DNA from 4 places in the Rhizobium aureum genome. Region 2 is predicted to be linked to each of the others. Evidence: predicted binding sites of a transcription regulator. Region 2 holds the regulator's gene; each other region holds the start of a gene.
What was found. Region 2 encodes PhoB, which activates phosphate uptake and scavenging genes when phosphate is short. Its sites were predicted from a motif close to TGTCATNNANCTGTCAT; they were not measured.
Positions count from the first base shown of each region.

Region 1: a site for PhoB is predicted at 1,267-1,283, ahead of PH552_RS25075 (phospholipase C). Genes of this name have one in related genera too.
Region 3: a site for PhoB is predicted at 2,191-2,207, ahead of PH552_RS16300 (acetoacetate decarboxylase). Genes of this name have one in related genera too.
Region 4: a site for PhoB is predicted at 1,897-1,913, ahead of PH552_RS28410 (BtaA family protein). Genes of this name have one in related genera too.

Region 1 is NZ_JAQJCI010000014.1:51,070-54,130, reverse strand. It holds gene PH552_RS25075 (phospholipase C) at 1-1,179, opposite strand, end outside; gene cysE (serine O-acetyltransferase) at 1,597-2,412, opposite strand; gene PH552_RS25065 (WD40 repeat domain-containing protein) at 2,531-3,061, opposite strand, start outside.
Region 2 is NZ_JAQJCI010000009.1:122,887-125,947, reverse strand. It holds gene PH552_RS20900 (aspartate aminotransferase family protein) at 1-62, opposite strand, end outside; gene PH552_RS20895 (hypothetical protein) at 67-360, shown strand; gene PH552_RS20890 (GcrA family cell cycle regulator) at 487-1,014, shown strand; gene phoB (phosphate regulon transcriptional regulator PhoB) at 1,205-1,888, opposite strand; gene phoU (phosphate signaling complex protein PhoU) at 1,920-2,633, opposite strand; gene pstB (phosphate ABC transporter ATP-binding protein PstB) at 2,685-3,061, opposite strand, start outside.
Region 3 is NZ_JAQJCI010000006.1:18,620-21,680, reverse strand. It holds gene PH552_RS16310 (CGNR zinc finger domain-containing protein) at 1-67, shown strand, start outside; gene PH552_RS16305 (patatin-like phospholipase family protein) at 190-1,347, opposite strand; gene PH552_RS16300 (acetoacetate decarboxylase) at 1,386-2,132, opposite strand; gene PH552_RS16295 (3-hydroxybutyrate dehydrogenase) at 2,337-3,061, shown strand, end outside.
Region 4 is NZ_JAQJCI010000019.1:69,160-72,220, forward strand. It holds gene PH552_RS28400 (lytic transglycosylase domain-containing protein) at 1-256, shown strand, start outside; gene PH552_RS28405 (serine hydrolase domain-containing protein) at 383-1,771, opposite strand; gene PH552_RS28410 (BtaA family protein) at 1,963-3,061, shown strand, end outside.

The sequences.
Region 1 (3,061 bases), on a different contig from region 2:
GACTACCTCAGTTACGAATTCCTGTTCGTCGAGCGGATCGGAATAGCCGGCATGGCCGTCCTGATAGGCAGGTGCCTTCAGGAAGCTGACCGTCGGCATGTTGCCGTTCTTCAGCGCCGCATAGAAGTCGGTCATGTCGTACTGGTGGTTTGCCGCATCGGTCGTCCCGATCGCCGCCACCGAAGAGGGGCGCGCATGCGTCGGGTTGGCGGTCGAGGCATAATATTGGAACGGCTGGTGATGCGGAATGTAGTCGGCGTAGTTGACCTTGGTGATGGTCGACGTGGTCGCGCGCTTGCAACCTGTCGTGCCGTCCGGGTTGGTCAGCGACAGGTCGAAGCCACCCTCGAAGAAGCCCCAGGTGATCTTGTGATCGTTCAGCATGTCGCCGATGTTCTTGCCGTACATCAGCGCCGTCTGGCCGACCGAGCAGACGTCGCCGGTCGGGTCGAAATCGCTGATCGCGGTCCAGCCGCCATTGCCGTCAGGCACGATGCGGCCCTTGGAATAGGTGCCGTCGCTTTCCAGTGTGTAGCCGGGCGGCAGGATGGCGCCGTTGGTCTGGCCGGAAATCAGGTTCAGCGCGCCAGGGGTCGAGGGGCCGAAATTGGTGGAGAAGGAATTGTCGTTCAGCGCGTAATGCTGGGCATAATTCCAAAAGGCCGTGACGGTGTTGCCGTCATAATAGCCCATGACCTGCCCTTTGGTGCCGAAGGCACCGGCGGCACCCTTGGTGCCACGGCCGGTATTGGCTGGGAAAAGGTCCATAGCGAAGTTGTTGTAGGCGGCCTGTTCGGCGGTATAGCCGTGGTTCTGTGACTGGGTCGCCGCCTGCGTACGATCGAGCCGGAAGGGCGCCGCCGCATCGGCGCCGTTTGCCGTGTTGGTCTTGTTCGGGTTGTTGTCGAGAAGACCGGCATTGGCGAGCGTGTTGATATCGGTTGGCGTGTTGTCTGCCGCCTTGAATGCCGGTTCGCCATCGACATTCGCTGCCTTGGGATAGGTCGCGAAATAATGGTCGAAGGAGACGTTTTCCTGGAAGATCACGACAAGATGCTTGATGGGCGTCGCGGTATTCGGTGCCGGGCTTAGGTCAGTGGCACCGGCGGCGGAACAGAGCAAAACAAGGGTAAGCGCGCTGCCGGCGATAAGCGCGGCGCCACGTGAAAGACTGATCATCGTCATATCCTCTTCGAGTGGGGGCATTGCTCCGGCGCATTTGCGCCACGCCGGGCATAGAGAACCCTTTCGAGCTATCAATGGAGCATGACAGTTCCATGAAGGGTGACGGGCAGGCGATTCAGCCGTTGATATCGCATCTTCGGCAAGCACTTGATTCTGCTGTGCTGGATGCGGAACGGTACGAGTCGCCTGTCTGGAGCGTTTACGGTGCTACCTTATGTCACGGACTGCCTGCGGTTGTTTCCTCACCCGCTCTCGTGCTTCGAGACGGCCCTTCGGGCCTCCTCAGCACGAGGGCCGATTTGCGCGCCTCGCCACGGAACTTGCTTCACCTCATGGTGAGGTGCAGCGCCGTTAAGCGCGGCGAAAACGACGATGCCTTGAACCAGGAGGTGGCCACAGTCCCAGCTGAAATCAGATATTCTGATCCATCGTCTCAGCCGGGATCTCGTCGGCGCGATGGATGCGCACGACCACGGCAGGCACGCCTGCGACGGTGCAGTGCGGCGGCACGGGTTTGACCACGACGCTGCCCGCGGCAACCTTGCTGAAGGCGCCAACTTCGATATTGCCGAGGATCTTGGCGCCGGCGCCGATCATCACGCCGTGACGGATCTTCGGGTGACGGTCGCCGCTCTCCTTGCCGGTGCCGCCGAGCGTGACGTTCTGCAGGATGGAAACCTCATCCTCTATCACGGCAGTTTCGCCGATGACGATGCCGGAGCCATGGTCGAGCATGATCGAGGTGCCGATCTTCGCGGCCGGATGGATATCCGGGCCAAAGACGAGCGAGACGAGATTGGAGAGCCAGCTCGCAATTTCCTTGCGGCCTTCCGTCCAGAGCGCATGGGCGATGCGGTGCGTCTGCAGGGCATGAAAACCCTTCAAGTTCAGAAGAGCATGCAGGTAGGTTGTGCAGGCGGGGTCGCGGGTTCGCACCGCGACAAGATCCGCTTCCGTTGCTTGCAGGATGGCGGGATATCGCCTCAGTACGTCGGATAGCAGAGAAAGCATGTCGCCGTGCTCGATCCTGACGACGCAAAGCCTAGCGGCCAATACGTTGGCAAGGCTTTCGGCCTCGGAGTTTCCGGCAAGCAATTGCGCCTGCAGCAGCGGCGCAAGCGTCGGCTCGCGCGCCGCCAGTTCGGCGGCTTCGCAACGGATCACATCCCAGACGTTTTCGGCTGGTTTAGGCGCATTTCCGGCGATTGCCGTTCCTGACTGGGGCATGATCCTGTCTCTCTGCTTAGAGCAGTTCAGCGATCCACGGTATCCATGAACTGCTCTGTCTCATTGTTTTCACGCAATTCCGGACGGAAAACCGCTGCGCACTTTTCCTTGAATTGCCTTAACCGGAGATGTCGACGACGCCGCAGTCGCCGGCTTCGGAGGCGAAGGCGAGCAGCTTGCCGGATTTGCTCCAGCTCATCGACGTAATGGCACCCTTGCCGGGCCGTCGCAAGAGCGCTTCCTTGGCGTCGCCGATGCGCACCGCAAGGATCATGCCATCGATAAAGCCGATGGCGAGGATATCCTCGACGGGGTGGAACTTCACCGAAGTCGCCATGATGTTGGCGCGGGTGCCGAGCTCCAACGGCGCCTTGCCCATCGGACCATCCTTGCCCTGGAAGGGCCAGACGATCGCCGCCGGTGCGCCGGAGGAGGCCAGCCATTTCCCCTTGTTGGACCAGGAGAGCGACTTCACCTTGGCGGGATAGCCGGTCATGCGCATGTGCCTGGCTTCGGCACCCGGCTTCGCATCCATCTTCCAGCCGTGCAGCGCATTTTCCTGCATGGTCGTGACGATGAACTGGCCATCCGGCGAGAAGGTGACGCTGGTATGGGCGCCCTTCCATTCCAGATTGACCGGCTGGGCGCT
Region 2 (3,061 bases):
CCTCGCTCGAACCGCAGCGGAGCGCGCAGGTAGGTGTCGTAAAGCGGCGTGGTCTCGGCCATGGCCATGTCTCCTGATCACAACTTTAAGGACCGATCGCTTCCATTTGATGAAACGGGCCCGAAAAAATCAAAAATGCCGCCTTGCGGCGGCCTGGGCACTATTGATGTTTTGCACCGCGATGTCAACAAAACTGCCGTTTTAGCAGGTGCGAGAAAGCGCTTGCCGGCAAAAGAGACGGCTTCGGCGGCTCCTATTGCAGAAATGCCACGCCGGGGCAGCAAGTTGGGGAAAACCTCGAAATCGATTCCTCAAGATTCCCGCGACTCTTGTCACGGAGTCAGCCTCACACTAGGTTAAAAAGCAATTGCTAGACTGCATGCGGCGGAACTAGTCACCACAATTTTAGAGCGTTTCGCGCCTCGTTCCCATGCGAGGCAATGGTGAGGGATTCTGCCATCGGAAACGCGACAGCGGAGACAGGGCATGAATTGGACAGACGAACGCGTCGAGAAGCTGAAAAAGCTATGGTCCGAAGGGTTGAGCGCCAGCCAGATCGCTGCGCAGCTCGGTGGCGTGAGCCGTAATGCCGTTATCGGCAAGGTACATCGCCTGAACCTTCCCGGCCGAGCGAAGGCCGGCGGCACGGCAACCGCGACGCGCACGCCGAAGCGCAGTGCTGCAGCACCCCGCGCCACGAGCTACGGATCGCGCGTTGCAACACGGACGGTCGTCACCCGCCAGCAGGGCGTAACCATGCTGAAGGAAGAGATCGAGGTCGATTCCGTCAACGAAATCCAGTATCGCCCGGCTGCGAACGTCGTCGTTCCGATCTCCCGCCGCCTCGGCCTGACGGAGCTGACGGAGCGCACCTGCAAATGGCCGGTCGGCGATCCGCTGAAGGACGATTTCCACTTCTGCGGCAATGACAGCCCGGATTCGTCGCCCTACTGCACCTATCATCAGCGCATGGCCTACCAGCCAGTGCATGACCGCCGGCGCAACAACGGCTGAAAGTGACAGCAAGACAAAGAGCAACAGGCCCCTCGAGGCCCGTTTTTCTATTTCCGCCGCTCCTGCATAATTCCTTAAACCGGAATCGATTTAAGAGAAAATTATGCAGCATTTCAAGATGTTACAGCGACCTTAACGCGTCTTGAAAGACGCGTGGAGCTGTAATGTTGATACCCGAGCGGCAAGCCGCTCAGGCTTCCATGGAATAGCCCGCGCCGCGAACGGTACGGATGACATCCTGCATATTGGAGAAATTGAGCGCCTTGCGCAGGCGGCCGACATGGACGTCGACCGTGCGTTCGTCGACATAGATATCGTGACCCCAGACGCCGTCGAGCAGCTGCGAGCGCGAGAAGACGCGGCCGGGCGAGGACATCAGGAATTCCAGCAGGCGGAATTCCGTCGGCCCCAGCCGCACTTCGCGGCTCTTGCGGTGAACGCGATGAGTTTCGCGATCGAGCTCGATATCGCCGCAACGCAGCACCGTGGAGAGCACCTCCGGACGGGCACGCCGCAGCATCGCCTTGACGCGGGCCATCAGCTCCGGCGTCGAGAACGGCTTGACGACATAGTCGTCCGCGCCGGTCGAAAGCCCGCGCACGCGCTCGCTTTCCTCGCCGCGGGCCGTCAGCATGATGATCGGCAGGCGCTCCGTCTCCGGCCGCATGCGCAGCCGGCGGCAGAGCTCTATGCCCGATACGCCGGGGAGCATCCAGTCGAGGATCAGGAGATCGGGGATGCGCTCCTGGAGACGCAGCTCAGCCTCATCGCCTCTTAGGATCGTGTCGACCTCGAAGCCTTCGGCCTCAAGATTGTAGCGCAGCAGAACGCTGAGCGCTTCCTCGTCTTCTACAACAGCAACTCTCGGAACCATGCGCTTATGGTCTCCTTTCTTCACTTCCAGATTATTCCGTCACCGCGCCGACGGTATTGGCGGTATCATCCTTCGGACGCTCGCCTTCGGGCTGAGCGCCGGTCGCCATGTAATAGATCGTCTCGGCGATGTTGGTGGCATGGTCGCCGATGCGCTCGATGTTCTTGGCGCAGAAGAGAAGATGCGTGCAGGTGGTGATGTTGCGCGGATCTTCCATCATGTAGGTCAGCATCTCGCGGAAGAGCGAGGTGTACATGGCGTCGATTTCCTCGTCGCGCTCACGGATCGATACGGCCTTGTCGGGCGAACGGGTGGCGTAGACATCCAGAACTTCCTTGAGCTGGCTCAGTGCCAATTCGGAAAGGTGTTCGATGCCGCGGGCGAGACGGCGCGGAACGCCGGTGCCCTGCACGGCGATGACGCGCTTGGCGGTGTTCTTGCCGAGATCGCCGACGCGCTCCAGATCGGAAGCGATGCGGATCGATCCCATGATTTCACGAAGGTCGGCTGCCATCGGCTGACGGCGGGCGATGGTGACGATCGCCTTGTCGCCGACTTCGCGCTCGGCATGGTCGAGAACGACGTCGTCGGAGATGACCTTCTGCGCAAGGGCAGCATCGCTTTGGACCAATGCGCGTACGCTGTCGCTGACCATCTGCTCGGCCAGGCCGCCCATTTCCGCAATACGGCGCGTCAGGAACTTCAGGTCTTCGTCATAGGCAGAGAGAATGTGTGTGGAGACCATTTTTCTATCCTCAAGGTGAACTGTGTGAAAGGGGCCGCGCGCTTGATATCATCAACCAAAACGGCCCATGATGTAATCCTGCGTGCGGTAATCGTCGGGATTGGTGAACATTTTATCGGTGTCGTTCTCCTCGACCAGATGGCCGAGATGAAACATTGCGGTGCGCTGCGAAACGCGGGCGGCCTGCTGCATGGAATGCGTCACGATGACGATCGTGAAGTTTTCCCGCAGCTCGTGAATGAGATCCTCGACCTTCGCCGTTGCGATCGGATCGAGCGCCGAGCACGGCTCGTCCATCAAGATGACTTCCGGACTGACGGCAACGGCGCGCGCAATGCACAGACGCTGCTGCTGACCGCCCGACAGGCTGGTGCCAGCATCATGAAGCCTGTCCTTGACCTCGCCCCACAGGCCCGCCTTCTGCAGGC
Region 3 (3,061 bases), on a different contig from region 2:
CAGCATGGCGATGTGCGGCAACCGCGCCAAACAGGCAGCTCATCGGCACCGTCTCAAACAGAGCTGATGCCGATGGACTGCCGGCTTGGCGCGTGAAAAAGTCGAAAAGTTACGTGCATAGATCAACCGGAGCTGAGCACAGCTCGCTCCGGCGCAACCACTGCTGAAATCCGACAGCGATCGATCGGCTCAGACCGGATCTTCCCGGTGCAGATCATGGATGGCGACGGCATCGCCGCTGAAGGGCGGCAGCAGCCATTCGCTATGGCGCAGCGTGCGCTTGGTGTCCTCCAGTCCCATGTCCCAATGCTCGCGCATCGACGTGCCGGAGAACTCATAGTCCTTGGCATGGCCTTCATAATTCTTGTGCTGATAGATCAGATGCACGATGTTGACGACGCCGGCATCGGAGTAATCGGCGATCAGCTCTTCCTCTTCCGGTGTCAGCTGATCCTTCGGGACACGCCTCAACGCACCCAGGAGCTTCATCTTCAGCCCGTGAATGCGCTTGAAGTTGTCGGTATTCTGCCGCGTGCGGCTGGAATACATGATGTCCTTGTGACGCGACAGCACATCCGGCATGCTGCGCGGCAGGACGCCACGCGCGCTGAAGAGATCCACCTGGAAGACCAGCGAGCTCCGGTCTTCTTCCTGATCGAGCAGATATTGCAGCGGCGTATTGGAAACGATGCCGCCATCCCAATAATATTCACCTTCGATGCGGATGGCCGGCAAGGCCGGCGGCAGCGCGCCGCTCGCCATGATGTGCTCAGGGCCAATGCGGATATTGTCGGTGTCGAAATAGACGAAATTGCCGGTGCGGACATTCACCGCGCCGACGCTGAAACGCTTCTTGCCATCGTTCAAAAGGTCGAAATCGATCAGCATCTCCAATGTCTTCTTCAGCTCCGCCGAATCGTAGAAGCTCGTCGCGCCTTCGGCGCCCGGCAATTCGAGCCATGGATTAGGAAAGCGCGGCTTGAAGAAGCCTGGCTGGCCCATGGTCATCGTCATCCACGAGCTGGTGCGATTACGGATATCGCGGAAGAAATCGCCTTCGGGCGTATAGGCCCAGATCTTGCGGCCGGAGATGATCTGCCAGAACTGTTCAAGACGCTGCAGGCGCCGGCTTGGTTCGTTGCCGGCGATAATGGCGGCATTGACCGCGCCGATCGACACACCCGAAAGCCAGGTCGGCTCGCATCCGGCTTCGGCAAGCGCCTGGTAGACGCCGGCCTGATAGGCGCCGAGCGCGCCGCCGCCCTGAAAGACCAGGGCGACGCGATCATATTGAGCGGCAATTTCCGGGATGGTCGGGGCTGCGGCCTTGGTGTTTCGTTCAAGCACGGTCCGTCTCCACTAAGGTCTAACAATGAGGCTTTCAGTTACCTGCGCTCGGCGAGATAGTCGTGAACGACTTCGCCAAGCCCAAGCGTCAGATCGGCAGTGAAATGAACCGCCGAAACCACTTCCAGCACAGGCAGCCGCGCCACGTCGGCCATGACATGCGGCCTGAGATCGAGAGCAGCGGGCGAGGTCCAGGCTTCCTTGATCGTGATATCGGTCAGATAGTAGCGCACGAGCTCGCAGATGCGCGGGGTCGCATCGACATGCGGCACGATCTTGATCAGGAAATTCGGCTCCGAGAGGGCGGACAAAAGCGGTCCTTGCTCGATCGGCTTGTGCTTGTAACCCATCGTTCCGGTCGCGCAGAGAACGCTGCCGTAATGCAGCGTGCCGACGATGACCTCGCCCTCGTTGACGATCTTCGGACTGGCAAGCTTCTTCGGAAAGCCCCAGATTTCGCGGCCGCCGGTGATCGGCGCATCGTCATCGAGATACATGGAGTGGACATAGCCGCCCCGCTGCCCGCGATATCGCACGGGGATGACCTGTCCGGTCTCGGTATAGTCGCCGAAACCAGTGGAATCGGGCATGCGGATGAATTCGTATTTCACCAGCGGCTCGTCGATTTCGAGCGGCTCCGGCACGACAGCCTCAAGCGCCTCGCGCGTGGTGCGGTAGGTGATGATGATATATTCGCGATCGAAGAATCGGTAGGGTCCCGGGGGATAGGAAGGGTTGGTCAGCGGCATAGCATAGGCATGCTTCAGAATGTCTTCGACCTTCATCTTATGTCCGTCGTTGGAGGAAATCGCCGGGCGCCGGAGCGAAAACTTGCACGGTTGCATGACAGTGAAGTGTCAGCTGCCAAATGGTTGCGCGGGAGCGGACCGGCCACTGTTATCAAAGCGACATATCCGGCTGGCAGTGTGCGCTCATCCTGAGCATTTCCCCTTACCCAACCATGTCAAAGCGATCGCGGGAGTAGCCTAATGGGTTCGTTGATTTCGAAGAATGCGCTGGTCACCGGTTCGACGAGCGGTATCGGCCTTGCGATCGCCCGCGCCTTTGCCGCCGAAGGCGCGAATGTAACGATCAACGGCCTCGGCGATGCCGATGCGATCGAAAAGGAACGGGCTGCCATCGAAGCCGATTTCGGCGTGCAATGCCGCTACTCCGGCGCCAACATGATGAATGGCGAAGAAGTGACATCAATGGTGCGCGAAGCCGAGGAGGCCTTCGGCAGCCTCGATATCCTCGTCAATAATGCCGGCATCCAGTTCGTGGCCCCGATCGAGGAGTTTCCCGACGACAAATGGGAAGCGATCATCCGCATCAACCTGCTTGCCGCCTTCTACGCCATCAAGGCAGCCATTCCCGGCATGAAGGCACGCAAATGGGGCCGCATCATCAACACGTCCTCGGCACACGCACTGGTCGCCTCGCCTTTCAAGTCCGCCTATGTCTCGGCCAAGCACGGGATCACCGGCCTCACGAAGACCATCGCGCTCGAAGCCGCGCAGGACGGCGTGACCGTCAACTCCATCGCACCCGGCTATGTCTGGACGCCGCTCGTCGAGAAGCAGATCCCCGAGACGATGAAGGCGCGCAACATGACGGAGGAGCAGGTCAAGCACGATGTGCTGCTCGCCGCCCAGCCAACGAAGGAATTCGTGACCGTCGACGAAGTGGCCGCCATCGCCGTCTTCCTCTGCGG
Region 4 (3,061 bases), on a different contig from region 2:
CCGGGCCGGATATTTCGGTCTGATGCAGATCAAGTACAATACGGCCAAGTCCATGGGTTACCAAGGCCCGGCGTCCGGCCTGCTCGATGCCGAAACCAACATCAAATACGCCGCAAAATATCTGCGCGGCGCCTGGATGACGGCAGACAGCAAGGCTGCAAACAAGGAAAGCAATGCCGTCCAGCTTTATGCACGTGGCTACTATTACGATGCCAAGCGCAAGGGCCTGACAGATGTCGCCAACGGCAATTACTGATTTCATCAAGGCATTTTGAAAGCCGGCTTGGAACGGTTCAGCGTCTCATCGAAGCGCCGAACCGTCCGATCTCTTCGTCTTTGCCCAATTCCCGGCAAAACCGCGGCCAACGCTCCTGGACCCGCCCTAGTTCGAGGCCGGCTTTATCACATCCATGATCCGTTTCAGCAGGATCTGCGGCCGGTAGTCCGCCCAGGCCGGCGTCAATCCCATCCGCACGACAACGAGATTGGCGGACGGAACGATGGCTACCGTCTGGCCGTCGTGGCCGCTCATCCAGAACGTATCTGCGGGCAGACCGTATTGCGCATTCGAGCCGCCCGGACCTGCAAGCCAGGCCTGAACCTGAGAATAGACGCCTTCCGACGCCTTTGTCGGCGTGCGCATGGCGCCGACGAAACCCTCAGGAAGCAACCGATGCCCGTTCCAGACGCCGTCCTGAAGCAGGAACTGACCGAAACGCGCCCAGTCGCGAGCATTGGCGTAAAGATAGGAACTGCCAACAAAGGTCCCGCGCTCATCGGCCTCCAAAACGGCGCTGTACATGCCGAGCGGTCCGAAAAGCGCTTCTCGCGGATAGGAGATGGCGGTACTCAGATTGGGCAACCGATTCATCCAAAGGCGCGAAAGCAGGGTTGACGTACCGCTCGAATAGCTGAAGCGCTCGCCTGGCGCTGCGACCTGACGCGCACCGGCCGCAACGCTGGTCGTATCCGGATCGAGATAGAGCATGCGTGTCACATCGGACACGCTGCCATAGGACTCGTTGAAGACAAGACCGCTTTCCATGGCAAGGAGATCGCTGAGCTTGATGTTCCTGCGCTCGTCCGCGCTCCATTGCGGCAAAAGGTTTTGATCGTCGAAAGACATACGCCCCGCCAGCATCAGGCGACCGATGATGGCGGCATTGACGGTTTTCGTCATCGACCAGCCGATGAGAGGTGTCGCCTTGCTGAAGCCGTCGCCATAGGTCTCGGCGACGATATGCCCGTCCTTGACGACCACGATCGCCCGCATGGCCGGGCCGGCGAGATCCGGATTCGTGACGATATTGGCAAGCTTCGCCCCCTGCTCGTCCTGACCGACGTTGACCACATCCCCATCCGGCCATAACGCATCACTCTTCGGAGCCTTGATCTTGTTCAGGAAGACGGCACTGCGCGCTCCCTGCAAATCGCCGTCGGGAACCGTCGTACAGCCGAGCGCACCGCGATAAAGCGCATAATTGGGCGCAAACAAACCAAGGAAACGGGCGGTCACGACACCTTCGTCGCGATCGACGGAAACGCGGATGAGTTTCAGCGCAGGATTGCCGGGGGCCTGCACGTCTTCTTCCAGCACCTTGTCCGGATCGCGTTTTGCCACGAACGTGTTCGAGCAGACCATCTTTGCGGCATAGCCATCGCCAACCTTGAGCAATTCCGGCGGATAAAGGGAAAGCCAGACGGCTCCGCCGGCGACAATGATCAGCAGCAAAACAATAAGAGCCCCGATCACTCTCGATATCAAACGCATGTCACACGCCCTCCAAAAGGTACGTGGAGACAATCAGGAAACGCAGCAATATGAAAGGCCTATGATGATTGCGGCACCTTAAATATGTGCAAGGGTGCTTTTCCGCCTGATCTGCCAACAGCCCGCGTCATCAGACTGTAGCATTGCCGGGTTACACGCCCTGAACCTCACAAATTGGTGACAAGACTCAGATGACGGAATTCGCCCCGGATGCCGGTCTCCAAAAGAACCGGAAACTCAAGGACGCTCTCCTGCAGCATAAGGCGCTGTCCAAGGCCGGCCTCTCCGAGCGCCTCTTCGGAATGCTGTTCTCGGGCCTCGTCTATCCGCAAATCTGGGAGGATCCGGATGTCGACATGGAAGCGATGGAGCTTCAGCCGCATCACCGCATCGTCACCATCGGTTCCGGCGGCTGCAACATGCTCGCCTATCTCTCGCAGAACCCTGCCTCGATCGATGTCGTTGACCTGAACCGTCATCACATCGCACTCAACAAGCTGAAGCTCGCAGCCTTCCGCTTATTACCCGGCCATGCAGACCTGGTGCGCTTCTTCGGCACCCCGGGCGTTACCGCCAACAGCCAGGCCTACGACCAGTTCATCGCATCGCGCCTCGACGCGGCGACCTCCAGCTATTGGGACGGTCGCGACCTCTATGGCCGCCGCCGGATCACAGTCTTCAATCGCAATATCTACAAGACCGGCCTTCTCGGCCGCTTCATCGGCGCGGCCCATGTGCTGGCGCGCCTGAATGGCGTTCGTCTCGACAAGATGACGCAAGCCCGCACCATGCGCGAACAGCGCCAGTTCTTCGACGAAGAAATCGCTCCGATCTTTGATAAGCGGGCCGTTCGCTGGCTGCTTGGCCGCAAAAGCTCGCTCTTCGGTCTCGGCATTCCGCCGCAGCAATATGACGAACTCGCAAGCCTTGCAGGCGACGATTCCATTTCTGCCGTGCTGAAGCACCGTCTTGAAAAGCTCGCCTGTCATTTCCCGATGCGCGACAACTATTTTGCCTGGCAGGCGTTCGCGCGTCGCTACGCCGCCCAGCATCAGGGTCCACTGCCGACCTATCTCAAGCCGGAGCACTATGCCGCAATCCGCGCCAATGCCGACCGCGTCGACGTGCATCACGCCAATTTCACCGAGCTTCTGGCCTCGAAGCCGGCCGCCTCGCGCGATCGCTATGTCCTGCTTGATGCGCAGGACTGGATGACGGACGAGCAGCTCAACAGTCTCTGGGCCGAGATTACCCGTACGGCGCGCGAAGGCGCCCGCGTCATCTTCCGCA